3 regions of the Virgibacillus ihumii genome follow, and region 1 is predicted to be linked to each of the others. Evidence: riboswitches for the same ligand, from Rfam matches in the RefSeq annotation. Region 1 holds a riboswitch; each other region holds the start of a gene.
What was found. Region 1 has a riboswitch for thiamine pyrophosphate ahead of HUX68_RS15275 (lipoate--protein ligase family protein). Riboswitches for the same ligand answer to the same signal wherever they lie in the genome.
Positions count from the first base shown of each region.

Region 2: linked by a shared signal. The riboswitch ahead of thiT (energy-coupled thiamine transporter ThiT) and the one ahead of HUX68_RS15275 (lipoate--protein ligase family protein) in region 1 are both predicted to bind thiamine pyrophosphate.
Region 3: linked by a shared signal. The riboswitch ahead of HUX68_RS16440 (ABC transporter substrate-binding protein) and the one ahead of HUX68_RS15275 (lipoate--protein ligase family protein) in region 1 are both predicted to bind thiamine pyrophosphate.

Region 1 covers NZ_CACVAN010000001.1:3,114,873-3,125,682, forward strand. Annotated here, with positions in the region: gene HUX68_RS15250 (ABC transporter ATP-binding protein) at 1-628, shown strand, start outside; gene HUX68_RS15255 (hypothetical protein) at 625-1,458, shown strand; gene HUX68_RS15260 (hypothetical protein) at 1,472-2,701, shown strand; gene HUX68_RS15265 (CotY/CotZ family spore coat protein) at 2,783-3,355, opposite strand; gene lipA (lipoyl synthase) at 3,619-4,563, opposite strand; gene HUX68_RS15275 (lipoate--protein ligase family protein) at 4,566-5,372, opposite strand; TPP riboswitch at 5,456-5,557, opposite strand; gene trpA (tryptophan synthase subunit alpha) at 5,854-6,627, opposite strand; gene trpB (tryptophan synthase subunit beta) at 6,620-7,825, opposite strand; gene HUX68_RS15290 (phosphoribosylanthranilate isomerase) at 7,976-8,581, opposite strand; gene trpC (indole-3-glycerol phosphate synthase TrpC) at 8,571-9,371, opposite strand; gene trpD (anthranilate phosphoribosyltransferase) at 9,373-10,398, opposite strand; gene trpE (anthranilate synthase component I) at 10,422-10,810, opposite strand, start outside.
Region 2 covers NZ_CACVAN010000001.1:379,621-390,430, reverse strand. Annotated here, with positions in the region: gene HUX68_RS01890 (Glu/Leu/Phe/Val family dehydrogenase) at 1-866, opposite strand, end outside; gene HUX68_RS01885 (hypothetical protein) at 1,016-2,437, opposite strand; gene thiT (energy-coupled thiamine transporter ThiT) at 2,911-3,486, opposite strand; TPP riboswitch at 3,606-3,709, opposite strand; gene HUX68_RS01875 (M3 family oligoendopeptidase) at 3,774-5,558, opposite strand; gene HUX68_RS01870 (N-acetylmuramoyl-L-alanine amidase family protein) at 5,724-6,542, opposite strand; gene HUX68_RS01865 (hypothetical protein) at 6,717-7,040, opposite strand; gene HUX68_RS01860 (DUF6884 domain-containing protein) at 7,046-7,516, opposite strand; gene HUX68_RS01855 (YceI family protein) at 7,695-8,231, shown strand; gene HUX68_RS01850 (aconitate hydratase) at 8,352-10,295, shown strand; gene HUX68_RS01845 (iron ABC transporter permease) at 10,462-10,810, opposite strand, start outside.
Region 3 covers NZ_CACVAN010000001.1:3,320,774-3,331,583, reverse strand. Annotated here, with positions in the region: gene HUX68_RS16465 (DUF3231 family protein) at 1-150, shown strand, start outside; gene HUX68_RS16460 (hypothetical protein) at 159-629, shown strand; gene HUX68_RS16455 (ABC transporter ATP-binding protein) at 669-1,406, opposite strand; gene HUX68_RS16450 (ABC transporter permease) at 1,408-2,166, opposite strand; gene HUX68_RS16445 (thiamine-binding protein) at 2,166-2,456, opposite strand; gene HUX68_RS16440 (ABC transporter substrate-binding protein) at 2,453-3,460, opposite strand; TPP riboswitch at 3,577-3,687, opposite strand; gene HUX68_RS16435 (S8 family peptidase) at 3,905-5,233, shown strand; gene HUX68_RS16430 (endonuclease) at 5,321-6,229, shown strand; gene HUX68_RS16425 (copper resistance D family protein) at 6,288-7,433, opposite strand; gene HUX68_RS16420 (aldo/keto reductase) at 7,668-8,510, shown strand; gene HUX68_RS16415 (carboxymuconolactone decarboxylase family protein) at 8,887-9,543, opposite strand; gene HUX68_RS16410 (hypothetical protein) at 9,761-10,165, shown strand; gene HUX68_RS16405 (sensor histidine kinase) at 10,206-10,810, shown strand, end outside.

The DNA.
Region 1 (10,810 bases):
GTTTACCGCAAATAAAGGGGAAATAACCTGTCTGATCGGCATCAACGGCTCAGGAAAAACAACGATTATGAATGCCATCATGAACCTGACACCGGTTAATGAAGGGGAAATTTTGATTGATGGTGCGCAGTTGAATAAGAAAAGTTATGAAAAAATAACCTTTATACCGGATGCCATTACGATGATTCCAAGCATGACAATTAGTGAAGCCATGCAGTTTATGGCGGATTATTATGATAGCTGGAATCAGGAACGGGCTGACGAAATACTTGGTTTTTTCAAGCTCGAAAAAGAAGAGAAGATTTCCAGTCTGTCGAAAGGGAATACGGCGAAAATCAATCTTCTGCTCGGATTGGCACTGGATGTTGACTATTTGTTAATGGACGAACCGTTTTCCGGGATTGATATGTTTACCCGCGAACAGATTGCCGATATATTTACGAGCCATCTGGTGGAAGACCGGGGTGTTATCGTGACCACACATGAAATTGGCGATATTGAACACCTGATTGACAAAGCGGTACTACTTGATGATGGTGTCGTGCTGCAGGAATTTGATACGGAAGAATTAAGGGAAACGGAAGGGAAATCGGTAGTTGATGTCATGAGAGAGGTGTATGTGCAATGAATCGCTATTTGAAATTGGTTAACTTTGAACTGAGTCGTTTTATGAAATTTTATCTGATCCTGATTGCCATTACAGTTGTTGTTCAGATTACCGGGGTTATTGTAAAGGCGAAAACATTTATGGCAAATGCTGATCAGAAGATTTATGAGGAAATGATGTCAAAATCGGATTTTCTTGACGAATTTGGAACGATGTCAATGATGGATCTTGCGCAAAGTTTGTGGCTGATGGGGCCAATTGCATTATGTGCGGTGACCTTGATCATTTATGTTTTTCTGATCTGGTACCGTGATTGGTTTGGTAAGAATACATTTATTTACCGGCTGCTTATGCTGCCGACTAACCGACTGAACGTTTACTTGGCTAAGGCGACGGCGATTTTTCTGATGGTGCTTGGACTTATTTCCATACAAATGCTGCTCTTGCCACTTGAAAATTCATTATTAATGTGGCTTGTGCCAGACGATTTTCAGACAGACTTAGGGGTATTTGAAATTGTTCACAATCACCGTGAATTGGCAATACTTTACCCGCAGAGTTTTATCGAGTTTTTGCTGTATTATGGTGCCGGTTTTATGGCTGTATTTATTTTATTTACCGCTATTATGTTCGAGCGCAGTTTCAGATGGAAAGGAATTTTACTGGCAGTACTCTATGGTGGAATTTCAATCATAGTATTTGCTTTACCATTTATCTCCATGATGTTTACAGAACACCCACTATTGTATCCGCTCGAACTGCTTGGTTTGGAAGTTCTGTTCGGAATTATGATAACAGCAGCAGCTATTTGGGTTGGCCATTACTTGCTGATGAAAAAAATCAGGGTATGAAAGGAGAAAAAGAATGAGAAAGTATTGGAAGCTAATTGTCATTGTGCCATTGATTGTCATTGTCATTGGAGCATTTTATATTAAATCAGCATTATCTGCCGGTAGTTATCCGGAAATAGTTTTTAAAAAAGAACAAGGGGATAAAACAGCTATTCAGGATGTCGTTCTTGAGGGGGGATATTATGCGGAGAGTTTTTCCAGTGAATTGAGCTTGACAACCGATGGGGCTGAATTTGATGCTGGCAATTCTTTTTTTGAACGGATCTCCGGCATGTATAATAAACGGATTGCCGCCCTACAGGATAAGTATCGCAGCTTTATGCGCGGGAAAAGCGGTACTGCATCTTCCTATGTGGAAACAGACAAAGTTGTTGGTTATGCAGATGTTATCAATCAGTCGTTCGGCAGCAGGAACAGCGATATGGAATTTTCGGTTGCTATTTTAAATAAGGAAAATAATGAAGCGGTTGAATTTTCTGCAGTGGTGCCAAACCGGGCAATGTATAACAGCGTGCGGATACAGGATGTACAATATGTGAATGGAGAACTTAAAGTCATCACAAAGAATATCCGTGAACCATCTGAGACAACTGACGTCAATGAGGAAATTCATGTGTACAGTTTTAATATGGAAAAAAAAGAACTGGTCGATGAAGAATTGATCATGAAAACCGGGTATGAGGCATATACAAGACCTCTGTCCATGTCATATCATTACAACACCAGTCCCAGCCAAATCGTTATATTTAAGAAGTTGGAAGACGAAACGGTACAGCAACAGGATATGAAAAGCGGCGCTGTTGCCCAGCAGGTTAAAACCAAGGTGGATAGCATTACCGCATATAATTTAAAAACAGAGCAAAAATTGGACGTTAAATTGCCGGAAAAACTGCGTAATCAGCAGGTATTGGCTGTGGATGGTTCAAACCTTTATTTGCAATCAGCTGCTGAGGGAAAGATGGAAGTTATCCAGTATGGCATAAACCAGCGGAAGATAACAAATCGGTTTGGGTTGGATGCTGGTGATGCGGATTCACAATATTTGAATGCCCGCGCTACAGAAGTTCATGATGGTAAGTTATATGTCTTATTTACAAAAGGTAATTCGCCAGTAGCTCAACAATTAACAGTTGTCAATATTGGTTCAGGTGAGCCGGTGTATGTTGGTGAAATTACGCTGGAACAACCATCGAAGGAAAAAGTTATTTTGAACTTTTTTGAAATGAGTATGCGATCATCATGAAAATATTCTGCCACTTGGTTGGAAATATGGAAATAAACATAAAAACCAAAGGCTGCAAATCAGCCTTTGGTTTTTACTCATTTAATCTGTTGGAAACTGGGATGAAGAAAGTGGCGTAATCGCATCCAAGCATTGGATTCCTTTAAAGGAATGCAAGTCTACTGTAATACAGATACCTGTTGCAATAAAGTTTCTCGCTCTTGCGCCTGTTGTTTCAGAAAAGAAACCACATACCTCATCTGCCCTTTCAATTGTAACATTCCCCTCGGAATTGACTGGTGCCAGAAGTTCAAGTCTTACACAGCATTCGTCATCGTCTGCAAATCCTTTGGCACGGAAAATTGGTGATTCAAGACAGTTAAAGAAAGTAGCATTTGTACCAGTCACAAGATCACGGTATACTCCGCTTGCAATAAATGGTTTACAGGTTCCCTTACAATACAGGATAAAAGGAATCGTTGTCGGGCCATTCGGTCCATTGCCATTTTGTGACGGAGAAAGTAAGTCCCGTATAGATTGATCGCAGCCTGTATCGCAACAGCCATTGCCATTGTTGCTGACTTCATCTTGAGCTTTAATTATCTCACTTACGACATCGCAGACACAATTTCCGCTGGAGACGCCGCCAACATGTTTGTTACCTCCACAGCTCATTTATAACTCACTCCTTATTTTTTGATGATTCATTAACAGGATATGGAGTCAGCTATCAAGTGCTTGTTTTATAGTCTAGTTATTAAAAAAATGGTTTCGTTGTCCTTATTGGGAAATGTACTAATGGTAGGGGGCAATAGCCGATGCAATATATTATCTATTACATATAATTTTATATCAAAAGAGAAACAACCCATAAATAATTATAGAAAAACGCACATTCCGAATTTGAATGTGCGTTCCTTCAGGTGAAATAAGTATGATTAAAATGTAAAGTCTACCTGTTCATTTTCCTGTTCTTCATAGCCCTTCATATATTTGATACGACGCTGGGCTGATGCTTGGGTTACTTGTTCGTCGGCGTGATAGGAGGAACGAACAAGCGGTCCTGATTCACAATGGCTGAATCCTTTTTTAAGTGCAATTTCTTTCAGTTCGGCGAATTCATCAGGGTGATAATAGCGCTCTACCTTTAAGTGCTTCTTTGTTGGCTGCAGGTACTGACCAATTGTCATAATGTTCACGTCATGTGCCAACAGATCATCCATCGCTTGGATAATTTCGTCTTTTTCTTCTCCAAGCCCGACCATGATACTTGATTTAGTTGGTGTGTTTGGCGCAATCTCTTTTACGCGTTTTAGCAATGTCAGGGAACGATCATACATAGCTATGGCACGCACACGTTTCGTCAGGCGGCGGACAGTTTCAATATTATGGTTAAAAATATCCGGTTTACTGTCCATCAGGGTGTGCAGACTTTCGTAATCACCTTTCATATCCGACGGCAGAATTTCAATAGTGCATCCCGGGTTTTGGGCGCGTACAGCCCGGACGGTATTGGCGAAAACCTGGGCCCCGCCATCCTCCAAATCATCCCGGGCCACTGAAGTAATGACAACATGTTTGAGTCCCATCACGCTGACTGAGTCTGCCACCCGCTTCGGCTCACCCCAGTCCAATTCATTCGGCATTCCGGTTTTTACGGCACAGAAGCGGCAACCTCGTGTACACGTATCACCGAGAATCATGAATGTCGCGGTTTTGCGCTCACTCCAGCACTCATGGATATTCGGGCAGCGTGCTTCTTCACAAACAGTGTTCAATCGATTGTCACGCATTAATTTCTTTAAGTTGCGGTATGATTTATTTGTATTGATTCGTGTTTTTAGCCATTCCGGTTTACGTATGTATTCTTCCTGTTTTGCCACACTTACACGCTCCTTGTTGGTTGTTTAGTTGAATAGCTGGTTTTGGCCAGCTGGTATACTTCATCCCATTGACTTTTTGACAGTGTGATTGGTTCGAGCTGAAGATTTAGCCCTTTCTTGAATCCTTCATAAAATGCTTGTTTAACAGTTTTGAAAGTGTGCTTATTTCCGGTCAATTGGTTAATAGCAGCTGCCTTTTGTGCAAAAGCACGGCGTTTTTTTGCTTTTACTTTTTCATTTGGGAAAACAAATAAATCAAATAACATATCCTCATTAATGGATATTGGTATGGAACCATGCTGCAGTATAATTCCCCGTTTCCGTGTTTGTGCGTTTCCGGATAATTTTTTTCCGTCAGCAACCATTTCATAAAAAGCGGGGCGTTCAAAGCAAATGGCGCTTCTTTCCCTTGAAAGATCCTCAGCGTAATCTGCTTCAATTCCCAAGTTTTTGTAGCCCTGGATGATTCCTTTGGACAAAACATAGTATGCTTCCTGGATAGATGATGGGATATCCGGGTTTTTTTCAGAAATGACGATACTGTAGGTCAGTTCATCATCATGTAAAACTGCACTTCCTCCGGTCAACCGGCGAACGTATTGGCACTGGTGTTCTTTCATGTTTTGGAAATTGATTTCGGATTCTTTCTGAAAATGCCCGAGTGATAGGCTTGGCGTTGTCCATCCATAAAATCTGAGCACAGGCGGGATTTTTCCTTCGCTATGCCAGTTCAATAATGCTTCATCCAATGCCATATTCACGGAAGCGTCATGAATTCCACTGTCCAGGAATCCCCATTTTTGACGCATAATGTTCCCTCCTTTGCTGATGACTTCAGGAGCCTCCGAATAAATTAAAACTGCAGCCAGTGGGCTGCAGTCAGATAATGTGTATTTAACAGACTGCACTTTCCCACGCTGGTATTATCCGGTTCGGGTCCAAGGGTCGGAATAAATGTATTCCTCTCAGCCAGACAGCTCCCCTAGTGCTTAAAAGTAGTATATAATTATTATTACTTATCTTAACGGGAAACTTTCTTAATGTAAAGGTCCCTGCGAATCATATTTCAAAGCAGGTAAGGGGCCCTCGGTGCCCCCTGAATATGCACGTTAATACCGATGGACAGCCCCCGGGCCTTGTGATTTTATCCACGGTTCTGAGATGGATATCCACGATTTTACGCGTGATATCCACGAATTCGGAACCGATATCCACGATTTTCGTCAACTTATCCACGATTCGCGAAAATTCATATTAAAATCAGTCACACCTTGGGGTGCGAGTGTTTTGTTATACGCTCTCCTGTAACAGTTTTTGAACGTTTACTTTTTCATCCTGATGCAAAAAGTTGACAATGGTGCTGCCGATAATTACCCCGTCACATGCTTCGGCAAGGTTGTGTGCCTGCGAACTGGTGGAGACACCAAACCCAGCTAATACTGGTTTTTCGGTATACTGTTTTAATTTTTGCAGATAGCTTTTCACTTTATCATCATGTGTTGTCCGGGCTCCGGTTGTGCCTGTGACGGATACAGCGTATAGAAAACCCTCTGTCTGCTCGGCAATTTTTTGCAGGCGGTCAACTGGTGAAGTCATGGCAGCTAGCCGGATATAGGATATTTCATTCTGCTGCAAATCATCCGTAATTATCGTTTCCTCTTCAAGTGGCAAATCAGGAATGATGACTCCGTTCACTCCTGCATTCGCACAATCTTTGGCGAAGGATTCGATGCCGTATTTAAATACCGGGTTCAGGTAGGTCATTAAAATAACCGGTACCGTCCGTTTATCAGCAAAACTTTTTAAGGCTTTCAGAACGGTGGTAAGGGTCGTGCCATTTTTCAAGGAACGCTGACCGGCATCCTGAATGGTCGGTCCATCGGCAACGGGATCTGAAAAAGGAATTCCCAGTTCCACTGCCGCTGCGCCACTCTCCTGTAAAAATTCCAGCTGCTCCTCCAGCTGATCAAGTGGTTTGTCACCGGCCATGATATACGGAACAATCACTTTTTTGTTGTTCTCTAGTTTTTCTGCAAGTGCCTTATCCAACTCCGTATTACTCATCAACTTCACCTCCAAGTACGTCTTTTACTGATTCTACATCTTTATCCCCACGTCCTGATAAGCAAATAATTAAAGATTCGTCCTGATTCATATTTTTGGCCTGTTTCAATGCGTATGCAACGGCATGCGCACTTTCCAACGCAGGTATGATCCCCTCTGTTTGGGAAAGCAATTTGAATGCATGTATTGCTTCGTCATCTGTAATCGACGTATAGCTTACCCGGTTTGATTCATAAAGATGACTGTGTTCAGGTCCAATGCCCGGATAGTCAAGTCCCGCTGAAATCGAGTGCGCCTCTTCAATTTGACCATCTTTATCCTGCAGCAGATGAGTCATCGTGCCGTGCAAAACGCCAACACTTCCGGCGGTAATGGTAGCAGCGTGTTTGTTTGACTCAATACCGCTTCCGCCTGCTTCGACTCCATAAAGGCTGACCTGTTCATCCTCAATAAACGGATAGAACATTCCTATTGCATTGCTGCCGCCGCCGACACAGGCTGTGACTGCATCCGGCAGTTTACCGGTTAATTCCTGGAACTGTTTTCTTGTTTCCTGGCCGATAACCGATTGGAAATCACGGACCATCTTCGGAAACGGATGTGGGCCCACGACAGATCCGATGATATAATGGGTGTCCTCCACATGTGTTACCCAGTAACGGAGTGCTTCATTTACTGCATCTTTCAATGTTCCGCTTCCCTGTGAGACACTCTCAACTTTCGCACCAAGCAATTCCATCCGGAACACATTGAGTTTTTGTCTGCGTATGTCTTCTTCCCCCATGAATACAACACATTCAAGATCGAGCAGGGCACATACAGTCGCTGTGGCAACACCGTGCTGGCCGGCACCCGTTTCCGCGACGACTTTCTTTTTTCCCATTCGGAGTGTTAACAACGCCTGCCCAATGGTGTTGTTGATTTTATGTGCACCGGTATGGTTGAGATCCTCGCGCTTCAGATAAATGGACGGACCACCCAGCTGTTTGGATAAATTTTCAGCATGGTAAAGGGGCGTTTCCCGTCCAACATACTGTTTTAAATAGTAGTCCAATTCCGATGTGAAAGCAGGATCATTTTTCGCAGATTCATAGGCTTCTTCCAATTCATAAATTGCCGGCATTAACAGTTCCGGGACAAATTTACCACCGAAGCTGCCGTACCTTCCTGTTGTATCCGGCATCTTATAAGTTGTCATTGTTTATCATCCTCTCATTGTTTATCAGTCAGTTTTGCTAGTTTATCGGTCAGTTTAGTTTATTTATCAGCAACTTTAGGGATTCTATCAGGAATTATCCCGGTTCTATCAGTAACCTTTGATGTTCTATTAGCAACTTTCCGCTTTCTATCAGGATTTCGCTTTTGCCTTTTGGACAAAACGGACAATCTTGCCAGCATCCTTTTGTCCATCCGTTTCCACGCCGCTGGAAACGTCGACGCCAGCCGGGTTGACTGCCGTAATTGCTTCCTGCACATTGTCAGCATTGAGTCCGCCGGCCAAAATAATTTTATTTGGATCAAGTCCACTGTCAGACAGTAACTTCCAATCAAATGTTGTACCATTTCCGCCACGATTAGGACCACGCGGGCTATCAACCAAAAGGAATTCGCCAGGAAATGCTGCAGCTGCTGATGTAAACTCATCGGTCATCGGTTTGGCCTTGATAAACGGGTAAGAAAGTTCGGCTACAAATTCCGGTGTTTCATCCCCATGCAGCTGAATCACATCCAGGCCGGCAATTTCAGCAGTCCGCTCAATTGCCTCTTTTGTTTCGTTCACAAAAACACCGACTTTCCGGACTGAAGAAGGGAGGCCGGCCCCAAGTTCAGCTGCCTGCTCCGGGGTGATTTGCCGTTTGCTCGTTGCAAACACAAATCCGATAAAATCAGCGCCGGCATCCGCGGCCGTATGCGCAGCTTCTTTTGTTTGGATACCACAGATTTTAACGAGCATTTGCAGGGCCTTCTTTCGATATCGGGACTTTAAGCGCCTCGAATTGTGCAGCTAAATTATGAGCACGCATCAATGTTTCGCCAACAAGAATTCCTTTTGCACCATTGTTTTGGACGTGAAATACATCGCTCCTTGTTTTAATGCCGCTTTCACTGATCAGCACTGTTTCCGGATTGGTTACCATGGATGCAAGCTGTCCAAAAGTGTCCAAGCTTACATTAAATGTTTTCAGGTCCCGGTTATTTATTCCCATGACTGCTGCATCGAGTGCAATTGCCTGTTTCATTTCTTCCTCATCGTGTACTTCACAAAGAACTTCCAATCCCTGATCCGTCGCATATTCATACAGTTCCTTCAGCTTTTCCGGTGACAGGGCTGCAACAATCAATAGAATGATCGAGGCACCTGCCGCTTTGGCCTGATCAATCTGAACAGTATCAATAAAAAAGTCTTTGCAAAGGATTGGCAGGTCAACTGCCTCCCGGACGTTTCGTACATCATCCATTGATCCTTGGAAAAATGTTTTATCAGTCAGAACGGAAATTGCCCCGGCACCACATGCCTCATATTTCTTTGCCTGTTCAGCCGGATCTACTTCCAAATTAATTGATCCTTTGGAAGGGGAGGCACGTTTGATTTCGGCGATGACATTCATTGTATCTGTGTTGCGAAAAGAATCAGCAATACGCGGAACGGATTTAGGCTTAACAGGAGTCGTTTCAGCCGTTTCCAGTTTCAGCGCTTTTACCTCTTTCTCTTTTTCAGTGATGATTTTATCTAAAATGGTCACCTTAGATTGCCTCCTTTGCAACGGCTGAACTGTATTTAACAAGATAGTTTAATTTTTCCAGTGCAGCGCCGCTTTCGATGCTTTCTCGTGCCAGTTCAATGCCATCGAAAATGGTGGATGCTTTTCCGTTTGCATAAATGCCAAGTCCCGCATTAAGCAGCACCGTATCAAAGTAGGCTCCGCGTTTACCCTCTAAAACACCGCGTAAAATCGCTGCGTTTTCTTTGGCAGTGTCACCGCGGATGTCTGCATTAGCATATACCGGTAAGCGGACATCAGCCGGGTGCAATGTAAATGATGTGATTTCACCATCATTCAGCAGTGTAATATGGTTCCCGCCGGAAAGGGATGCTTCATCCATATTGCCTGCACCATGTACAACGACGGCTCGTTTTCTACCCATCTGATTCAGTGCTTCGGCAAGCATTGGCAGCATGTCACGGCGATATACACCGAGCAGCTGTGAATCCAGATTGACCGGGTTTGTCAGCGGACCAATCAGATTAAATGTGGTAGGTATACCAAGCTCTTTTCGGACTTTTGAAATCCGCTTCATGCCGGGGTGAACGTGTGGAGCGAATAAAAAGGCGATATTATTTTCTTGTAAAACTTTTTCAACGTGATCTTTCGAAAAGGATAGGGAAATACCCAGTTCCTCCAGGACGTCAGCACTCCCGGTTTTACTGGAGATGCTCCGATTGCCGTGCTTGGCAATTTTAATTCCCGCACCCGCAATCACAAATGCAGCAGTCGTGCTGATATTAAAACTGTTTGAGTAATCGCCCCCAGTACCGCAGTTATCCATAACATCAGTCAGTGTGTTGGTAGTCTCGCTGGATTGTGCGCGGATCACTGCTGCAAGCCCGGCTGCTTCCTCGGAAGTTTCACCTTTAGCTCGTAATGCGGTTAAAAATGAAGCAAGTTCACTGTCACTGGTTTCCGGTGAAAAACAGTTCGTTGCAGCGTCTTTCATCTCCTCTGCCGTCAAATCCTGTTTATTCAGTAATTTTTCAAGATATTGTTTCATGGAAAAATCTCCTTTCAGTTTGATTAGTTTTTTACGCCGTCAATTTCCATTAATGACCGTGCCTTGTGCATGGTTTCGTAGTACTCTTTTTCCGGATCAGATTCCAGTACAATGCCAGCACCAGCCTGCAAATATGCCTTGTTGTCGTTAATCATAAGGGAGCGGATGGCCAGGGCAAAATTCAAATCATGATTAAAATTGATGTAGCCGATCCCGCCGCCATAAGCACCACGCCTGGTATTTTCAAGTTCATTAATAATTTGCATAGCCCGTGTTCTTGGTGCTCCAGATACTGTGCCGGCAGGTAAGCAGGCAAGCAGGACATCAATACTTGAGTGCGATGGATTCAGTTCGCCATGCACTTCCGATACCATGTGCATGACGTGTTCATATTTTTTCACATGCATGTATG
Region 2 (10,810 bases), 2.7 Mb from region 1:
ATATCCAAACCATCGGAATTATACAGCGTTACATGCCGGTCACTGACAGCAACAATTTTATTATTTATATAATTGCACTGAAAAGCTTCCAAAGCTGCAACAGATCCGACGTTCCCGAAACCTTGAACCGCCATTGTCAGTGTTTTATCCTTATGTTTCAGTGCAGTTTTTGCAAAAATGTTATCCCGTTCAGCCAGCCATTTTTCCTGTTCATTTACAAAGTTATGGAGCATATAACGGAAAGTAAAATATACACCTTTTCCGGTAGCTTCTCTCCGCCCCAGTGAACCACCATTCAGGACACTTTTACCGGTAAAACTGCCGCGATAAGGCAAGCCAGGCCGGATGCTCTTGTACTCACCCATCATCCAGTCCATTTCTCTGGCACTCGAACCGACATCTGGGGCAGGAATATCTTTGTCCGGACCAAGAATTTCACTGAAGTACTGCACATATTTTTTGCAAATCAAATTGAGCTCCCGAACACTGTATTCCCGTGGATTTATCATGATTCCGCCTTTACCGCCGCCAAACGGTACTTCATGCAGCGCATTTTTTAACGTCATAAGCGAGGCGAGATTGATTACTTCATTTTCTTCAACCGATTCGTGAAATCGGATTCCTCCTTTATATGGACCTAAAATATTATTATGCTGCACACGAAAGGCGGGAATACGGATTACCTTTTCATCTTCCAGCGTAACCCGCAAAAATGATTTACTGACATGGTTTGGAGTAGATAAAATAGAAACGAGTGAAGTAAATGCTTTTTGTCTTGACTGACCTGTCATTTCCGGTAAAAAAGACTTATCATCCAGCAATGCATCCAGTGATTTTTTCACGATATCTGTAGTACTTTGTACCATAACATAACCTCCATCATTAGAAAACTTGTTTTTTCACCATGTTTGATAGCGAATCGATTTTATTTCATGAATACATATATAACGAGTGTATCAAAAAGGCTGTGAAAAAAGCCAACGATTTCCAACTTTGATGGAGGTTGCGGATTCCGTCAAAAAAGGAAAACAGCCAAAACAGTCGAAACTAAGAGCCCCAGAATAACCGGAATGAAGTTTTTGCGGACGAGTTCCATGACGGAAACGCCGCAAAAACCGGCAATTGCAATCATGGATGACCATGCGACAATCGTTCCGCCACCGGTCCAAATGGAGCCCATCTGCCCGATTGCGGCAAGTGTGCCAGGATCAATGGAACCGCTGCTTAATGATGAAGCAAGCGCACCGGTCAACGGAAGACCGGAAAAACCTGAGCCGTCAAGTCCGGTTATGATTCCAATAACAAGAATGCTGAAAGCAGCAAACAGTGCACTCTCGGGAAGATATTGCTGTGAGGATTGAACAAGATCAAAAAGTAACCCTGGCGCTTTTTCACTTACTCCCAGAATACTTCCGGAAAAATCGGAACTCCCAAGGAAGAAAAATCCTGCAATCGGTATTACCGGTCCCATCGCTTTAAAGGCAAATACAAAACCTTCCGTAATATAATTGCTGATATAATCAAGTGCATGATGCCGGCCAAATGCGACCGTTGAAAGTAACAGCAAGATAACAGCTACACCACCAATAAATGCTGCCCCGTCACCACCTTCAAAGCCGCTCATTCTTCCTGCCTGAAGCTTTGAATACATCATGAAAATAACGACTGCCAGCAGCGAAACCGGAACGAGCACCGCAAACACTTTGCTCCACGTACGCAGATGGGCAGCGTGGTTCTTGTTTGCTGATTCTTTCGCACCCTGCATTGCCTCTAATTCAACCTCATTTTGCGGGCTGTTTTTTGTCCGAATCGTTTTTCGGTACATTAAATAGGCAAGACCAATTGCCACAGCACCGGTAATAATCGACAATATTAATGCCTTATCTGTTATTAGTCCAACATCAATTCCAGCGGATTTTGCCGACAAACTTGGAGCGACCTGCACAATATAGTCCGATGACAATGCCATCCCCTGCCCCGCTAATGCCACAGCAACCGCTGCTAACAACGCCGGTAACCCTGACCGGATTGCTGCCGGCACAAGCAACGCACAAATCAGCGGAACTGCCGGTGTTGGCCAGAAGAACAGTGATATGACATACGTCACAGCAATCAAAACAAAAAATGAAACATGTCCGTTGACCATCACCTTTTGAATCGGCTGAATCATTCTGCGATCAGCACCAAGGTCACGAAGCGAGTGCAGTAATGCCATCATAAATGTAATAATCAGGAAAATGCTGAAAAGTTCTTTCGCTGCAACCAGGTTGGCGTTAAAAATGGACGTAAACCCATCCACAATACTGCCGTTATATACCCAAGCAATAACAAATGTCCCAAGCAATGATGGGAGCACCACACCTTTTCGGAAAATCATCGTTAAAATGATGATTAACGTAAATAAACCATATAACCAATGCGAAATAGTCAGCTCCATCGCAACCACTTCCTTTTTTAGTGTGCTATAGCCTATGCACATCGTAGGGAAGTGGTGTCAGATGCATTTAAAAGAACAGAACCTATTGAATGTCAAAAGCTTATGAAATATATTCGCGGTTTTGAGTATGATATTCGCGGTTTTGAGTCATTTATTCTCGTTTCCAGAACGTATATTCGTGATTTTGAGTTGGATATGCGCGTTTTCATAAATTTGTGAGCCACACGACTCAAATGCACTTGCCAAAATTCATCTTTTCAAGTTTATGTTTCTGTATCTTCCTTCTCAGCACAATCATTACACAGCAACCTGCCGTCAATCTGAACTCCGTCAAAAAAGCCATTTTCACAATAGACATTTTTTCCACAAGACTGGCACTGCCCGATCAACTCTCTCATTTGTATCACCTCTATCTTAAGTATAGAAAAATAGCCCCTCGCGTGCAAAGGACTATTCTTGATGCGTGATATATTTTATTGGGTTGATTCAATTAATGTTCGCGGCTGCTTGTAAAATAACAGAAACACAAGAGCAGCAGATAGAATAAATGACGGCAGCATGTAGGAACCATTGTACAACAGTGAATACAGCCAAACCGGTTGTCCATCGGGAGCTGCCTCCGCAAAGAATGCAATACCTCCTGCGAAGTGTGCCAAAAAGCGTAAACTTGAACCGACGAACACGCCCAGGGCAATGTACAGGAAAGTGCTTTTACCATTGCCCTTATTGACAGCATTCTGAACCGGTTTCGCAAAAGCACCGGCCACTCCAAGTACTGTAAAGGCTACAATATAATCAAGAAATCCCTGCAGTGGAGTCAATATAAATCCGCCAAACATGATTTGCAATCCACCCCACAAAAATCCTGACAACAATCCGCCTTTTATTCCCCATCGAAAAGCAACGATAAAAATTGGAATCATTGCAAACGAAACCGAACCACCCTGTGCCCATATTTTAAATGATAAAAACGGGATTGTATCAAGCAATAACGCCAGAGCCGTGAAAATAGGAACCTCCACCAAAAACAGTGTACGTTTCGAACGCATTCAATAAACCTCCCCTTTCCCGTCGGTCCAAAACCTGCCGGACGGAATTTTTCACAAAAAAAGCAATGCCAAGGGGAAGCTTCCTGATGGGGAATCCACTCACATTACTGCTGTAATCCATCAAAAAAAGCCACCATCCCTACGCTAGTATTAACTAACAGGTTCGAAGGGTAAGAACAATTTCTCGTTCACTCTCAGCCAATCGGCTCCCCCTGCAGGCTTCTATTAATCTGCTTTTTATGTTATCTGTATTATAACTTAACTGAATGGTAATAACAAACGTATTGTTATAAGCTCAGAAATTCATTTACATCATTTACACAAAGAGAAATAGCGCTTTCCCAGAAATCCGGCTTGGTTAAATCAACATCCAAATGCTTCGCTGCCAAATCTTCCACCGTCATCCGACCAGTATCACGAAGCAGCGCAATATAGTCATCTTCAAAGTTGCCCCCCATTTTCTGAGCATGTGCGTAAATGCCAAGACTGAACAAATACCCGAACGTATACGGGAAGTTATAAAACGGTACACCTGTGATATGAAAATGCAATTTAGACGCCCAGAAATTTGGATCATATTCATCAAGCGCATCCCCATACGCATCCTTTTGCGCATCAATCATCATTTCATTTAAACGCTCCACTGGCACTATTCCCTGTTTCCGTTCCTCATAAAACTGCTGTTCAAAATGAAACCTCGCCTGGATATTCATGAAAAAGGCAATACTGCGCTGAATTTTCGTCTCCAACAACACCTTTTTTTCCTCTGTGTTTCGGGCATTTTTAACAGATGCATCGGAAACAATCATCTCAGCAAATGTGGAAGCTGTCTCCGCAACATTCATGGCATATCCCTGGTTCAATCCGTGCATATCATTCATAACGTGCTGATGGTATGCATGCCCAAGTTCATGTGCCAATGTTGCGATATTGGATGATGTTCCGGAATATGTCATGAAAATCCGTGTTTGCTTGCTTTCTGGAAAATTCGTACAAAACCCGCCAGGACGTTTGCCGGGCCGATCCTCAGCTTCTATCCACCTTTCCTCAAAAGCCATCTGTGCAAAATCAGCCATTTTCGGACTGAACTTACTGAACTGCTCAACAATAAAATTGGCTCCATCCGTATACGGTGTTTTTTTCACGGTTTCTGACAGTGGAGCCCCAATATCGTACATACTCAACTTTTTAAGGCCAAGCAGTTCTACCTTCTTGGCCAGAAAGTCGGTAAAATGATGTTTGTTCCGATTAATCGCATTCCACATCGCATCAAGCGTTTCCTGTTGCATACGGTTCATAGCAAGCGGCTCTTTCAGCACATGCTTCCAGTTGCGGTGCTTATACGTCTGCAGCCGAACGCCAGCCAGATGATTCAAAGTTTGCCCAATAAAGTCGGCGTTTTCTCCCCATGCCTTCCCCAGTTGTTCAAAAACATGTTTCCTGACGCCACGATCAGGATCACTCATTTTATTGGATGCCTGACCGACAGAAACATAATTCGTTTCACCATTCTCCTCAATTTCAACACGCATATTGGCTGTCACCGTATCATACATCTGACTCCAGCCATGATATCCACTAATCGATAAATCATTAATCAATTTCTCCTTATCAGCTGACAGCAGTTCATTCGCCTTATTCCGATATTCCCCCAACACAAAAGCCAGATCCCGAATCGCCGGATCGCCTAGCAGTTCATCCCACTGTTGGTCCTGAATTGCTGTCAGTTTCTGTTCAAAACTCGTTTTCACGGCTTCCATTTCGGCGCGCAGTTCACTTCTTTTTCCAACCAGCAGACTTGCTTTCTTATCGTGAACATCCTGCGCATTGATACAGCTGATAAATGCAAATGCCTCTCCCATTTTATTTTGTGTACCTTCAAGTAAATCAGCTACTTTCTTTATCTGATCAGCACGACTTACCTGCACCGGATCAAATTCCTCGACCGCATTTGCAAGCGCTTGCAAATCATGTTTAATATCATTCATATATGTATGTAATTCTGCGGAGTCGCTTCCCCCTGGAAAAATCACATCAATATCCCATGCAGGGTTGTACGTAATTTGTTGCATCAAATCTTCCTTTCCGTTTTAAATTTTCTTTATTTTTAGTATAGCGAAAAACCGTACATTGTTCAGTAGGCATTACGGCCTATTAATAATAAGCCTGGAGTTGATATGCATCCAGGCTTTTTATTTTTTGACGGAAAATCCAATAAACAAGCTTTACGAAAAGCCTTATGACAAGACAGCCCCTGTTGAAGGATGGGCATATATTTGTACTTTCCCAAAGTCACGTGTTTGAATGGTATATACATGCAGCTGTGGATTACCGAGCACTTTATACGTAAGACCGCCAAACTTTGCAGGACGCAGGAACCCTTTTTCATTTCCCCTGATAGGGGTAACATTCAATGGATACACCCGCCACGATTTTGCATTTGATGGAAGCTGAAGAAATTCTTTTCGTTCCATTTCTGCAGCAGCATTGTCTCTTCCCTTTTTATATGGATGATTAATATAGAGACAAAAAGCTTTCACGATGGCTTCAGCATATTTTTCCCAATTCTGTCTCAGTTGACGTACATCATCTGCAGATGAATCAGCGAATCCATATTCAATTATGACTGTTTTTACATGACCTGTATCACGGTTCATATAATAAAAATCCAGCCTTGGATTACCGGGCAATGTCCGTGTGAATATTCTTCGTACATTTTGTCCTGTAGAGCGAATCCCTTCCGCAAGCTGCTTAGGTAAACCTTTCCCGCCATAGATGGAATGAATTATTTCAGCCCCGTCACCACCGCCGGCATTAATGTGATTGGAAAAACAATATTCCGCACCGCTTTCACGCACAATCCGTGTCCGGTTTGCCGGGAACAGTGTCACGTCCGCCTCCCTTGTAATCGCAACTGGTATTCCAAGCGTTTTAAATCGTTCATACTGATAAAGCGATATGGATAACGTAAGGTTTTTTTCAATCCAGTGTCTGTTTGACCCGCCCCCGGGATCCTTCCCGCCATGTCCCGGATCAATAATAACGATCGGCTTCATTTTACTCCCCCTTATATGATTTTTCGGGAGGAAATTCCGACTACCTATTCACCTATACTATCGTTCACCGGGAATAATAGGTGGCAATACTTCTTAAAAAAAAACACACTCAAGCAGAAAACCGGTACTGGCTGGATATAAAAAACCCCCACAAATTTTATGTGAGGGTTTCCGTTACTCCTGATTACGCTTAACCGGGAGCAGCCCATCCGAGATCTTATATGCTACTGCACTAAATGCTATTACACCACTGATCATCACAAAGAAGGCATAGACAATCTTAACAACTAAACCAACAAACCATCCGGGCGACAAATCTGATAAATAATTTACGCCGAAGTAAAACAGACTTCCAAAAATAGCGATGGATGCCAAGAATGTAATCAGCACCCCAATATTCTGGAGGAGAGACAATTTCCTGAATGTTTCCCTGTGTTTAAATGATATGTATATCATATATACAAGTAAAACCGCGATAATAAATGTCATTCGATCCATTTATACTAACTCCTGTCTTTCATTCGAATCGGCTCATTATCCTGAACCGCTTGTTTCAGCGCCTGCTGCATGTAACCAATGCCACTGTATTGCAGCAGCGGATACGTTCGTGGCTGATCTTTATTAAAGGCACTGTTTATTACTGGCTTATACTTTTTTCCAGTTAATATCACAAGCATATCATACTGATCAAGCTGCTTCTTTTGTACCTGCTCCCGCAATTTGTGATTGGTTATGATTTCATCACTTTTTTGATTAAATGTTACATTATACTGTCCGGGAACAATATCTTCGGGAAATAAAAATCCATGTTTGGCTGATAAAACTACCCAGTCATCAGTAAATGCCTCCGCATAATTACGACATAAATGATGCAATGTGCCAATGTAAGCATCACTCGCCTGTACTGCGCCGATATTTTCATATCTGTCCCAGATCTTTTTCCTGCCACATGGAATGATGCTGAGTTGTTTCATATGTAAAAACCTCTTTTTATTTTAGTATAGCATGGAAGAAATGTTTATTACCATCAATTAATGGGTAAAACTTATTTTGAAATCAAAATTTTTTCTTGTAATTACTTGACAGCAGTAATTTATAATTATATACTAAGTTACATAAAGTAAGTATATAATTTTTTTTGGAGGGATAAAGTTGACAAAAGCAACGTATAATGTAGACACAGTTCACAGTGAATTAGGATTTCAGGTAAAACATATGATGATTTCAAAAGCGAAAGGTGCATTTAATGACTTTGATGCCATAATTCAAGCTGACGTGGACAATTTATCTGATTCAAAGGTAGAGTTAACCATTGATGCAGCAAGTATCGATACCCGTAATAAAGATCGTGACGATCACCTTCGCTCAGGCGATTTCTTTGATGTGGAAAATCATCCAAAAATCACATTTAACGCAACTGACATCAAGAAAAAATCCGGCAATGATTATGAAGTTACCGGTGACCTTACAATCCGGGGAACTACCAAGCCGGTTACAGCGGATGTGACATTTGAGGGTGAAAGCAAGGATCCAATGAGCGGCAATACCGTTGCCGGATTCAGCGGTTCCGCTAAATTTAACCGTAAAGATTTCGGTCTGACCTGGAATGCTGCAGTAGAAACCGGCGGCGTACTTATTGGTGAAGAAGTAAAAGTTAATTTTGAAATCGAAGCGCATAAAGCTGAATAATTATCTTCCTGGAAGGGACGCCATTCTCTGAGTGGCGTCCCTTTTTTGTTTCACCTCCCACCTTTTACGGGTAAAGACAGATATACACACATAAAATCAATAAAAAAGGAGGCGTTTCATTTGGCTTTAAATGTCGCGAAGAAGCTGATTAAGAATCACCTTATATCGGGGGAAATGAAACCCGGGGAGGAAATCAGCTTGAAAATTGATCAGACATTAACACAGGATGCCACAGGCACCATGGTTATGCTCGAATTGGAAGCAATGAACCTGGATCGTGCCAAAACAGAAGCATCTGCACAGTACGTCGACCATAACCTCATCCAGGAGGATAATAAAAACCCGGACGATCATCTGTTTCTGGAAAGTGCTGCACAGCGATTTGGATTGTATTACAGCCGTCCAGGTAACGGGGTGAGTCATCCTGTTCACATGCAGCGGCTGGCCATACCTGGAAAAACACTGCTTGGTTCCGACAGCCACACCTGTGCAAACGGCTGTATGGGAATGCTTGCTATGGGGGCAGGTGGAATTGACGTCGCCATGGCGATTGCCGGTGAACCATTTTACATTAAAATGCCCGAAGTTATGGGCGTAAAACTGACCGATGAACTGCCTGATTGGGTTAGTGCCAAAGACGTCATTCTCGAATTACTGCGCCGACACGATGTTAAAGGCGGTGTTGGAAAAATCATTGAATACTATGGACCTGGTCTTGATCAGCTGTCAGCAATGGATCGTCATGTAATTGCCAATATGGGGGCTGAACTCGGAGCAACCGCCACCGTTTTTCCATCTGATGAGGAAGTTAAACGGTTTTTACGTTCACAGAACCGGGAAAATGAATGGGTTGAACTTACGGCAGACGACGGTGCAACCTATGATTTGCATGATGAGATTAATTTATCAGAGCTTGAACCATTGATTGCAAAACCATCAAGCCCAGGCAATGTTGTTCCTGTCAGAGAGATTGCGGGCACACCAATTTACCAGTCCTATATTGGTTCATCCGCCAATCCGGGATACCGGGATTTTGCAGTTGCCGCTGAAATTGTCAAAGGACGGAAAGTAGCAAATGGTGTATCCTATGATATTAACCCTACTTCCAAGCAGATGCTGACAAACCTTGTCAAAGAAATGCATATTGCAAGTCTGCTGCAGGCAGATGCGCGCCTCCATCAGGCCGGATGCAACGGCTGTATTGGCATGGGGCAGGCTCCTGCATCCGGACGAAACAGCCTGCGGACAACACCACGAAACTTCCCTGGCAGATCCGGAACAAAAGAAGACAGTGTCTTTTTATGCAGTCCTGAAACAGCCGCAGTGTCAGCATTGTTTGGTAAAATCACCGACCCAAGGACTGCAGACTTTGCCTATCCGAAAGTGAAAGATCCGGCTGACCCGAATGTCGAGGAGAATATCCTGGAAAAGCCGCTTCCACTTGAGGAAGCACGGAATGTTAAATTGACAAAAGGACCAAATATTGTGTCCATTCCGGCAATGGGCGATTTGCCCGATGCATTGGAAGTTCCGGTCATTTTAAAAGTCGGTGACAACATTTCAACTGATGAAATTTTAGCCGGGGGGGCACGAGTTCTCCCTTACCGAAGCAATTTGCCGGCAATCAGTGAATTTACGTTTGAAGGTGTCGACCCCGGATATGTCCAGCGTGCTAAAGATACGAAAGTCAAAAGCGGTCATGCCGTTATTGGCGGATTTAACTATGGCCAGGGATCAAGCCGGGAGCATGCTGCTCTCGCACCGCGCTATCTGGGTCTGAGAGTTGCACTTGTTAAAGACTTTGCGCGAATTCACTGGCAAAATCTTGTAAACTTCGGTGTGCTGCCACTGACCTTTTCCGATGCAGCAGATTATGACAAATTAGCAGACGGTGACACATTAAAGTTGGAGAACCTGCACGAACAGCTCAAAAATAACAGCAACAAGATTAAGGTCACTCTAAAAGACAAGAATGAGTCAATTACCGTTGAACATGCTCTTTCCCCACGTCAAAAGGAAATTCTGCTGGAAGGCGGACTGATCAACTGGATTAAAAATAATTAATTAAAAGTTGGACTTATTGGCAAAAGCCCTTGTACGATAATCCAATAAGGAATCTGTATAAAAACGTGCGCCCCTGGAGCGCACGTTTTTTGTAAAAATTATAAACGTGTGAACTGCTCTAAAATAGTAACGTTGCATTACGAATTTCTACCCTTTGACTTAACTGCTACGCTCTTTTTTTCATCAGCCACAGGAAGTATGGGGCACCTATAATAGCAACCAGGATACCAGACGGAATTTCATTCGGCGCAAGCAGAGTTCGGCTCAGTACGTCAGCCACAACCAGCAATGCACCTCCAACCAGAACCGTAACCGGGAGCAGGCGCTGATTGGCCGGACCAACAAGTAGTCGAGCCAAGTGCGGCGCAATCAACCCAACAAAGCCGACTGCTCCTACCGCAGCAACACTGCAGGCAGCAAGCAAAGTTGCGAGCAATGCCAGCTGAAACCGAGCTGACATAACATTCAGGCCCAACCCTTTTGCGGTATCATCACCGAGTGACAGCGTATCAAGC
Region 3 (10,810 bases), 210 kb from region 1:
ACGAGTTCCAGACATGACCTTGGTGCTCAATATACACGTCTGATTGCAGAAATTGCCAATTATGCGGATGATGGGGCTGATATCATGATTAACCATGGCTGGATGGAACAGCCCCCGATGGCAGCTGACCGAAAAGAATTGGCGAAATAGGGCTGCTTATGGAAAAAGGGAAAAACAGAGACAAACTGGAAGTACTGTTCTGGAGCATTGCGCTTCCAGGATTCGGACAATTGCTGAATGGAGCATACATTAAGGGGTTACTGTTAGTCGGGCTGGAATTTTTAATTAATGTAATGGGAAATTTCAACCAGATTATTATTTTAAGCTTTCACGGTGAAATACAAAAAGCAGTAGAAGTGACAAATTACGGATGGCTGATGTTCTACCCATGTTTGTATTTCTTTGCAATTTGGGATGCATACAAAGATGCAAAGGGTGAAAGCAAACCATATGCATTTCTGCCTTTTGTTTTTTCGGCTTATTTTGTAACCGTTGGGGTTATTTTTTCTGCCGACCTGAAACTGTTCGGTATTCTGATTGGACCGGTCTGGCTGCCAATCCTGTTTTTACCGGTTGGTCTTTTGGCAGGCGGCATCATCAGGTGGATATTATTAAAAAGATCGGAATAACGCTTTTCAAAGGATTAAAAACCTTTAAAAAGCGTTATTTTAATGATTATTCTGCAGTTGGTGGTAGATCATTTTCTTCCATTCTAAGAATTCCTCCGAAAGCGTCAGATTCTTATTTCTTGGACGTTCAAAAGGAATTTGGAGTTCTTGTTTAATGGTAGTTGGTTTTTGCGACAGGACGATGACACGATCCGATAAGTAGATCGCTTCTTCAATATTATGGGTTATGAACAGAATCGAACGCTGATAGGACTGCCAAATCGACAACAGCCACGCTTGCATATCAAGCCGGGTGAATTCATCCAGCGCTGAAAATGGCTCGTCCAAACAAATCAGCTGCTGGGGACTTAACAGACTCCGAACGAAGGCAGCACGCTGCATCATTCCACCCGATAATTCATGCGGATAGGCTTTTTCATACCCTTTCAGACCAGCACGGTTTATTAATTCCAGTGCCTTCCGTTCATCCTGATCACCAGTTAACTCCGCCCCAAGCATAACGTTCTGCAAAATCGTTCTCCAAGGCAAAAGCGATGGAGCCTGCGGAGTATAGCTAATACCTCCGCGCTCACCGTTCATCCGCCTTCCATCCAGCCATATATCTCCGGAATCAGGATTGGTGATGCCGCCGATCAGATGGAACAGCGTACTCTTTCCGCTTCCGGACGGACCCAAAATGGACACAAACTCCCCATCTTCTACAGATAATGACACTTTATCCAAAATCGTTTGGCCGGCAAATTTTTTCGTCAAGTTCCTAATGCACAGTTTTGTCATGTTAACTCCTCTCCGGCCGCCATTTAACCATAATCCGTTTAAGCAAATTAATGAAAGCGAAAAACACTAAGCTCAAAGCCATAATAAAAACGATGGCCACGAAAACCCGGTCTGTCTGAAATGAAGAAGAAGCAAGCGTCATATAGACACCAATTCCCTCTCCGGCGCCAAGCCATTCGGCAATGACCGCTCCCATCACACTGTATGTGGCCGCGATTTTCAACCCGGAAAAAACAGAAGGCAGTGCATATGGCCATTCCAGCTTCTGAAAAACCTGACGCCTGCTTGCTCCAGCCATCTGCATGTAATGCTTCAAATTGGTGTCCGTCTGGCTGAAACCGTCCAATGCAGCAACAGCAATGGGAAAAAAACAAACTAATATAATAATAATTAATTTTGGCAGCATCCCGAATCCAAACCAGATCACAAGCAGTGGTGCAAGAACAATGATCGGGATATTTTGCGATAAAATAATGAGCGGATAAAAAGCTTCCCGAACCGATGGAAGCAAATGCAGGCAGCAAGCGACAGCGATTCCGAATGAACTGCCAAGTACAAAACCCATCACAGCGAGTTTTATCGTGGCTGTTAAGTGGGGACGGAACTCTTCCCATCCCCCCACTCCTGCCTGCCAAATTTGTGATGGCGCCGGCAACAGCCAATCTGGGATTTGAAAAAACCTGCTGGAAAACTCCCACAACAACAGAATGATAAGGAGAACCGCGGCAGGCTTCCACCCCTGTTTCATGACCTGTTTCATTATCGGTATTTCTCCGTCAGATCACTCATGGTAATGCTATCAGGTTTATACAGCACTTTAACTTGTGAGATAACACTTGGAGAGCCGAGTTCCTCCATTTTCCGGTTCATTTTTTCGATGACTGTCAATAATTCCGACAATTCGCCTTCCATCGTTGTTTCCAGTGGATGCACTTCATACTTAACTCCCGCCGCATCGATGCTCTCAATCGCTGCATCCACATACGGAATAACATCTTCTCCATTTTCAGTTTTAGGTATAATTTGTATACTGACCAGCGAATTACTCATGATTCATCCTCCTCATTATTGGGTAAAAATTCATTCGTAAATGCTTCTTTACTGTTCAGTTTTTTATCAAGCAAATCATTGTTGTACATCCAGTCAGCATAGTTCTCCCAAACCTCAAGCTTCTGAACACCCCACTGCTCAGCATCTGCTTTATATTTTGGCGATAACCATTTCTGACTTGCTTTTACCAATTCAGCGTCAATTTCCGGAACCGCATTGATTAAGATCTCAGCAGATTTTTCCGGGTTATCGATTGCAAAGTTATATCCTTTGGAAACTGCTGCCATGAACTTTTTGACAGTTTCCGGATTGTTACTGATCATATTTTCATTCGTAATCAGCAAAGGTGTGTAATAATCAAGTTTCTTGGAATAATCCGTCAAGTACAGCATGTTCAGTTCAACACCGCGAAGTTCGGCCTCAACTCCGGTCCAACCATAGTAAATCCAGGCAAAATCAACATCCCGTTTAACCGCCGTGAAAAAATCTGTGTTACCCATATTGATAATGTCGACCTTGCTGAAATCCGCTCCGGCTTTTTTCATCAGGGATGACAAAATCGCCTTCTCCACCGGGGCACCAAACCCGCCATATGTTTTTCCTTCAAAATCTTTCAGTGAATTAATGCCTTTTGATTTCGGAGAAGCAAATCCGGAAGTATTGTGCTGAATGACAGCGGCTATCGAGACAATTGGAACATCCTGAACCCGTGCTTCGGTAACACCTTCCTGATAGCTTACGCCAAAGTCTGCTGTACCTGCTGCCACTAGTTGATTGGAACCTGCTTCACCAGGCATGATAATTTCCACATTCAACCCTTGATCAGCAAAATATCCTTTTTCCTTCGCTACATAAATGCCTGTATGATTCGTGTTCGGTGTCCAATCCAGCACAATGGAAACATCTTTCAAGCTTCCCTCACCTTTGGACTCCTCTGCTTTTCCGTTATCCCCACATGCAGTAAGAACCAGCAAAAAGCATAAAACGACCAGTATTTTCTTCAACATCCATTCCTCCTATCCGTTGTGGAACAATCTGTTTGCCGACAGGCGCAATGGAATATACAGAAAATAAAAAACACCATAGGTTCAATACCTACGGCGCACGCAAAGTTTATACATATCCTCATCAACATGTTCCCTACGCCGGTCTCAACCAGATCAGGTTCCAAGGGTCAGTATCTATCGGATACAATCTCAACCAGCATACACTGGTCCCCCCACAACTTGTATTATTTAAATGTCCAATTGTATTCTAACAGATTGATAGCGCTTTAACCAGCCCTTAGTTTTAATATTCTATCAGCAACTTTTTCAGTTCTATCAGTATTTCACACGACAGTGTTTTTCGTACAAGCGCCTTTTTTGCTTGATATCCTAACAAACACCGCGTCCACTATTTTGTTCAATCATAAAATATATCGAAATGAATAAAGGAAGGTGGATTATATGTTAGGATTTTCGATGATTCAGCTCATCCGAAATCACGACAAAAAGCTTGACAAAAAGTTGCGGCAAAGTCTGTTACACTTGTATCGGCCTTTTCGCCGAATTCCCTGTTTTTTGCATCGTCCCATCGAGAACTTGATGAAAAAGTTCAAACGATATCCGGTTGTCATCGAATTCGAAAATAAAGATGTCCCTTTATCCTCAGCAGTAAACAAAGCCCATCACGTAATGAAACCGGAAGCCCGATCCGAACTGATACACCAGTATCACAGCATTTGCTGCTGTTCAGCAGTGTTAACTGCCTCGACAATCGAAAAACTCATGAACAGCGATTGCAGTATTAAAAAAATTCATTATGACCGGGAAGTCACTGCCCTGTTGGATGTTGCTTCGCCAGCTGTGCATGCAACTCAATTGAATGAACAGGGGTTGACCGGAAAGGACATCAATATTGCTGTCGTTGATACAGGTATTTATCCGCATGAGGATTTGAAACAACCATCCGATCGAATTGTTGCCTTTAAGGATTTTATTAACAACCAGACAGAGCCATATGACGACAATGGACATGGAACACATTGTGCCGGGGATGCAGCAGGTAATGGTTTTTCATCAAATGGAAAATATAAAGGCCCTGCGCCCGAGGCCGGCGTTATCGGCGTGAAAGTACTCAATCAAATGGGATCAGGATCGCTTTCCACAATTGTTGCCGGAATTCAATGGTGTATCGATAATAAGCAAAAACATCAAATTGATGTGATTTCCCTATCATTGGGTGCGGCAGCGGATGAATCAAATTGTAACGATCCACTTGTTCAAATTGTTGAACAGGCGTGGGCAGCCGGAATAGTTGTTTGTGTCGCTGCAGGAAATTCCGGTCCCGATCAGCGAACAATTGGTACGCCTGGAATCAGTTCCAAAGTGGTCACAGTTGGAGCAATGGATGATAAAAATACAACCGACCGAGCCGATGAACAAATTGCGTCCTTTTCCAGTCGCGGTCCTGCGTGTGGCGAGGAATCCAAACCGGATTTACTGGCTCCCGGAGTGAATATTATCTCTTTACGGGCCCCCGGTTCTTTCCTGGACAAAACGTCCAAGTCAGGTCGGGTAGACAGTAATTATTTCTCTTTATCCGGCACATCAATGGCGACCCCAATCTGTGCAGGTGTTGCTGCCCTTATATTACAAAACAATCCGGGTTTTTCTCCAGACCAAGTAAAGCAAAATCTTCTTCAAGGTTCAGTTGACAAGGGATTGCCAGCCTATGCGCAAGGTGCCGGGTATTTGGATGCAGAACAAGCTGTCAAAAATAGTAATGGTAATTAAAGACCAGATTGGTTGAAATCCTATTGGGGTATACACCGTAATATAGTGGTATACCCCTTTTATATTCTGGTGCGAGGAGGAATAATAATGCAGCATTTAACTTCTCAACAAGAGGAAAAATTCATCCCGGTGACAACTGATCGGCAACGCCTCAACAAGATTATCGCCCAACATTCGGACACGAAGAAAAAGATCCAGAAGGACAAAAAGGCTTATTATGACGAGAAAGAAGATCAGCGGATTATCAAACAATATTACCAAAACATCGATTTTAATCATTCCAATGAAGAATTATTTCAATCGCTGAAACAACTTCTTTCGGAAACCCATACAAATCATTTGGAGTACGATCCAAGCGAGTATGTGTATCCATGGGTTGATTTAAGACCAGACGGAAACGTGGCCAGCATTTATTCGAGAATAAAACGGCAAACGGAAGAAGTACTCAAAGAAGACTACGAAACCTCATTAAAACGCAAAGAACAAATGGAAAAAGTACCGGATGATGAACAGAAAGAGCGTAAACTGAAACAGATTGAGGAAGATTTCAAATATAACTGCGAACATGCTGTCCCGCAATCCTGGTTCAATGAACGAAAGCCGATGCGTGGGGATCTTCATCACCTGTTTACGTGTGAACCTGCATGTAATTCAACCAGGAGCAATTACCCGTATTATGATTTTGCCGATTACAAGCCTGAAAATCAACCTGAAGCATCGTGCGGTAAAGCGGATGAAGAGATGTTTGAACCTGCACATGCAAAAGGTGCGGCTGCAAGGGCCATGCTGTACTTTTTAATCCGGTACCCTGATGAAATTGAAAAATCGCATCTGGAAAAGGTCGATACAAACATATTGTTCAACTGGCACCAGAAGTTCCTGCCGTCTCTTTATGAAAAACATCGAAATCTGGCAATCTTTAATATTCAGGGGAACCGTAATCCTTTCATTGATTTTCCGGAAAAAATGAAGCCCCTAAAGACGGAAATGATATAGCTTAACATAGAAAAAGGCGTTTCGGCGTAAGTAAATTTATCCGAAACGCCTTCATTTTTTACTGTATCCCCATCATGATCCCAAAATAGACGGACACCACCATCAACAACGAAGCAAAAGTCGAAACAAAAACAGATTCTTTCTTAACGGCTGCGATAATCGTCAGTAATCCGAATAATACACCCAAACCAAATAATAAATAACTCTCCATGCCAAAAATTACCGTAACATTAAAAATACCGGTACTTTCAGCATTATGGATAGTGCTTATAAAATTTCCCTCATATATCGTTTTGAAGAGTGGAGATGCTCCATATGATTTGATCAAAGTGTAGATCTGATGCGGCGGCCAGGACTGCCCCATGAACGCTGTCAACCCAAATACAATTAACGCATATACACTTTCCAGCCGCCCCCATTTCAATGGATTAAATGATTCTTCATGATGTTTTTTTCGAAACAGGATTCCATTGAGAAAAGCAAACAACACCAGTGAAATAATAAATATATGTTTGATAACCAATGCTTGTCCATAATTAACAACAAGACTGTTTTGGTATTCCTGCAATACCGTTGCATTCGGATCATCATACGAATTTATATCAATTGTCATAGTGAAATAGCCGGCCACCAGCGTAACAGCCAGACAAACAACAGCAACCGGCGTGAACCATTTCAGAAATGTTAACCAGTTCGTTTTATTTTTGGAAAACCAGCTTGCCACAAGTAAAAGCCCAATCCATACGGTAACTGCCAGAAAATGAAAGGAATGTGCCATAAATCCCTGCCATTCTGTAATGGTTGCTGCATGGCTTGACATTGTGTAACTAAACAGCATTAACAATGTTAGAACAAGCGCCCATGTAATGAAGTGTGTCTTTGTTTTCAACTGCCTGGCACCTAAAACACAAAGCAGAATCACCGAAATGAAAGTAACAAACATCCATGCTTTTCCGATTTCAAATGTCATGATAACACCTTTCAAAATCGGCCACAGATCTTTATTCCCCGCCAGAATGTTCGCGGTATTAAAAACCGGCAAAAACGATGTTACAGGTATTAACACGGCAGCGAGATATAGTACTTTTTTCGGAATATCCATTGGCGGTTTTTTATCTTCCGGAACCAGGAACAAAATCAGCGAACCCATTAGAACCGAAAAACAAATGTATAATATAAACTCTGTAAATGAGATTAGCAGCACTTAAAATCACCTCAACCTTATTCATTCCGTTTACTGAAGAACAACCAGGCTATTAATATGACTTCGGCAATCACCAGAAATATAATAATACCATTTTCAAAGAAAGATTGCTAAATATCAAATGTAATAGCATTATTATCATAAATGAGTAAGTCACAATCCAAGCAGTCCAATAACATCTTATCCAAGAGTATGATAGCATACTGGTAAATCAACAAATTAAGGAGTGAGTTAATGACAAACCAAATTCCCGAAATTACACTTAATGACGGCACCCGTATCCCAGCAATCGGCTTTGGTACGTATAAACTGTGGGGAAATGACGGTGCTGCCGCTATTGCAAGTGCAATTGATAACGGATACCGTTTAATTGATGCTGCGTACAATTATGAAAACGAAGGAACGGTCGGGAAAGCACTTAAGCAGACATCTGTGCCGCGGGAGGAATTGCGCATTGCTTCAAAACTTCCCGGTCGCTATCACACGTACGACAAGGCAGTGAAAGCAATTCAGGAATCACTCTACCGGGCGGATTTGGATTACTATGATTTTTATTTAATCCATTGGCCAAATCCACTCCAGGATATCTATGTTGAAGCATGGCAGGCATTGGTTGATGCAAAAAAATGGGGGCTAATCCGCTCCATTGGCGTTTCCAACTTCCTTCCTGAGCATATAGAGCGCCTTGAAAAAGAAACAGGAGTGCTGCCGAGTATCAACCAAGTGGAACTGCACCCGTTTTTCAACCAGGAGGAGCAGCGCAAGTGGCATGAAAAAAATGGCATTGCAACCGAATCGTGGAGTCCTTTAGCGCGTGCCAACGACCTTTTTACAAATGATACGATAAAAACGGTTGCGTCCAAGCACAGTAAGAGTATTTCGCAGGTGATTTTGCGCTGGCATTATCAGCATAACACAGTGCCAATTCCGAAATCCGCATCACCTCAGCGCCAGCTGGAAAACATCTCTATTTTTGATTTCACTTTGGATAACAACGACATGACCACATTGGACAAACTAACACAACCGGATGGCAGAATGAAAGACCAGGACCCGGCTGTTTATGAGGAATTTTAGAGAAAATACGATACCAAAATAATGCTGTCCTTCCTGTTGAACCAGGAAGGACAGCATTATTTTGCAACAGTTATTTTTCCATAAAGGCCTAAGATGTTTCTGGCACTTCTTATTTTTCAATGACAGCGGCTCGTATAAGCAGCACACGGTAAGCATCATATCTCTTCAATTTCATTTTTCTTCATTCTGTTTCTATCGGCGAAAGTAGTAATTCTAACGGCGAATTTTTGTTTCTATCGGCGAAAGTCATTGTTCTATCAGCGAATTTTTAATTCTATCGGCGAAAACAGCACTTCTATCGGCATTTTCACTCATGAAGTTACAGGTATTAAAAAGAACCGCCAGAACCTGCTTCCGACGGTCAAAAGTAAAAGATTTAAACTTCACCATAACTCTCTATCAAATTCGCAATATGTGCGTAGGAACCGCCAGCCAGCAGTGCTGAAGCAACTAATACTGCTTCAGATAACTCCTCTCTTGTTGCTCCTTCTTTATTGGCACCCTTGGTATGAACATCGATGCAATACGGGCAAAGTGTCGCATGTCCAACCGCAACTGCCACAATTTCCTTAAACTTTTTGCTCAGCTTGCCTTCCTTCATGGCTGCTGAATTGAATCCGGAATAACCCTGGAATCCATCTTTCGCATGCTTGCCAAGTTCGTTAAGATTCTTCAAATTGGAGCGTTCATACAATGAATCATCCGCATCATCTGAAAGTGCATTATGCATATTGGTACTGTGCGTTACAGCCCCGCCAGCTTCAACTGAAGATGTAACAAAGACAGCTTCTACCAGTTCTTCTAGAGCAGCTCCTTCCTTTTTGGCATTTTTAGTATGGATATCAATACAATAAGGACATTCCGTGACATGCGCAATTGCAACCGCAATAATTTCCTTTTCCTTTTTAGTCAGGGCGCCTTCTTTGAAAACACCTGCATCAAACTCCGAAAAAGCCTTTGCCTGTTCCGGTGCAAAGTCTTTCACTTTATTTAAATTTTTTGCCTGACTCTTATCGTAAAAACTATCAGCCATTGTAAAATCCTCCTTCACACGAATGTATATGTTTTCCACTTTATATTCTACCACTGGATTGAAATGGCTAAACCACTTTCTGTTTAGGTAATTTATCGCTTCATCTCTGACGCTCCCATTTAATGATATTTATCATGCGAAATAACTTATATTCATGACTAAAAGGATTTTCTGTCTGCAGTATGCTTGAATTACAAATTCAAAAGGGGTGAATTATATGAAAAAAGGGTTATCTGCAGGCTTTACTGTTGGGATCTTATCTGGGGTTACAGCCTTGATCACAGAATTTATCATTGGTTCAATAACTGGTCTTTGGTTCAAGGAATTAAATATCGTCTCTATTATGTTCTCCTGCATTATCACCAATCTAGCTGGTTCAGTCATTTTTGTGAATCTGGATAAGAAAACTTCAAAACCCACGTTATATTATACAATGATTGTTGCAGGAGTAACTTTGTTTCTGACCTTCAACACCATTGTCAATCCGCCGCAGGAACAATTTGGAACAGTCAGCCATCCCCTGCACATTGTCGCTGCGTTACTATCCATTTGGCTGATTCCAACATGGACAGTGAAAAATGTGCCTTTTTTGCAGGACAATTTGACACAGAAGTCAAACTAACTGGTATGACATCAGTAATAAGAAATGGAGGTGATGTCATTTGCGATCAATTTTGATACAGAAGAAACGCAGGGATTCTGCACTATTGGCAATGTTGGTTCTACCCGCTGTTTACTTATTTTACGGGCCGTATAATGAAGCATGGGCAGTGAATCTATCATTATTTACCATTTTGGCTATTTCCTATTGGCGGAGCATAACCCGCTCTACCTACAGAGAAATATTTATCGTCCTGCAAATATTGACAGTTGGCGTAATCGGTGCGCTTTATTCCCCATGGAGTCTTGCTCTTGCATTTTATCCGGGATTAATCATCGGAGTATTTGTGCCTGAACGGTCAATTCGACGGTATGCAGGATTAATGGCGGTAGTCATATTTGTTTCAATACTTACTTTCTTTATTTTCAGGGAAAATGAGTGGCATTTTTATTGGCTACCTATGGTAATTGCCATTACCGCAATGCCGTTTATTGCAAGAATATACCGCAGATCGATAATGATGAATCACGAACTGAGGAATGCAAACGAAGAAATCACCCGTCTGATAAAAAATGAAGAACGGCAGCGGATTTCCAGAGACCTCCATGATTCTGTCGGTCACACTCTGTCCTTGATAACGTTAAAAAGTGAACTAATGGAACGCCT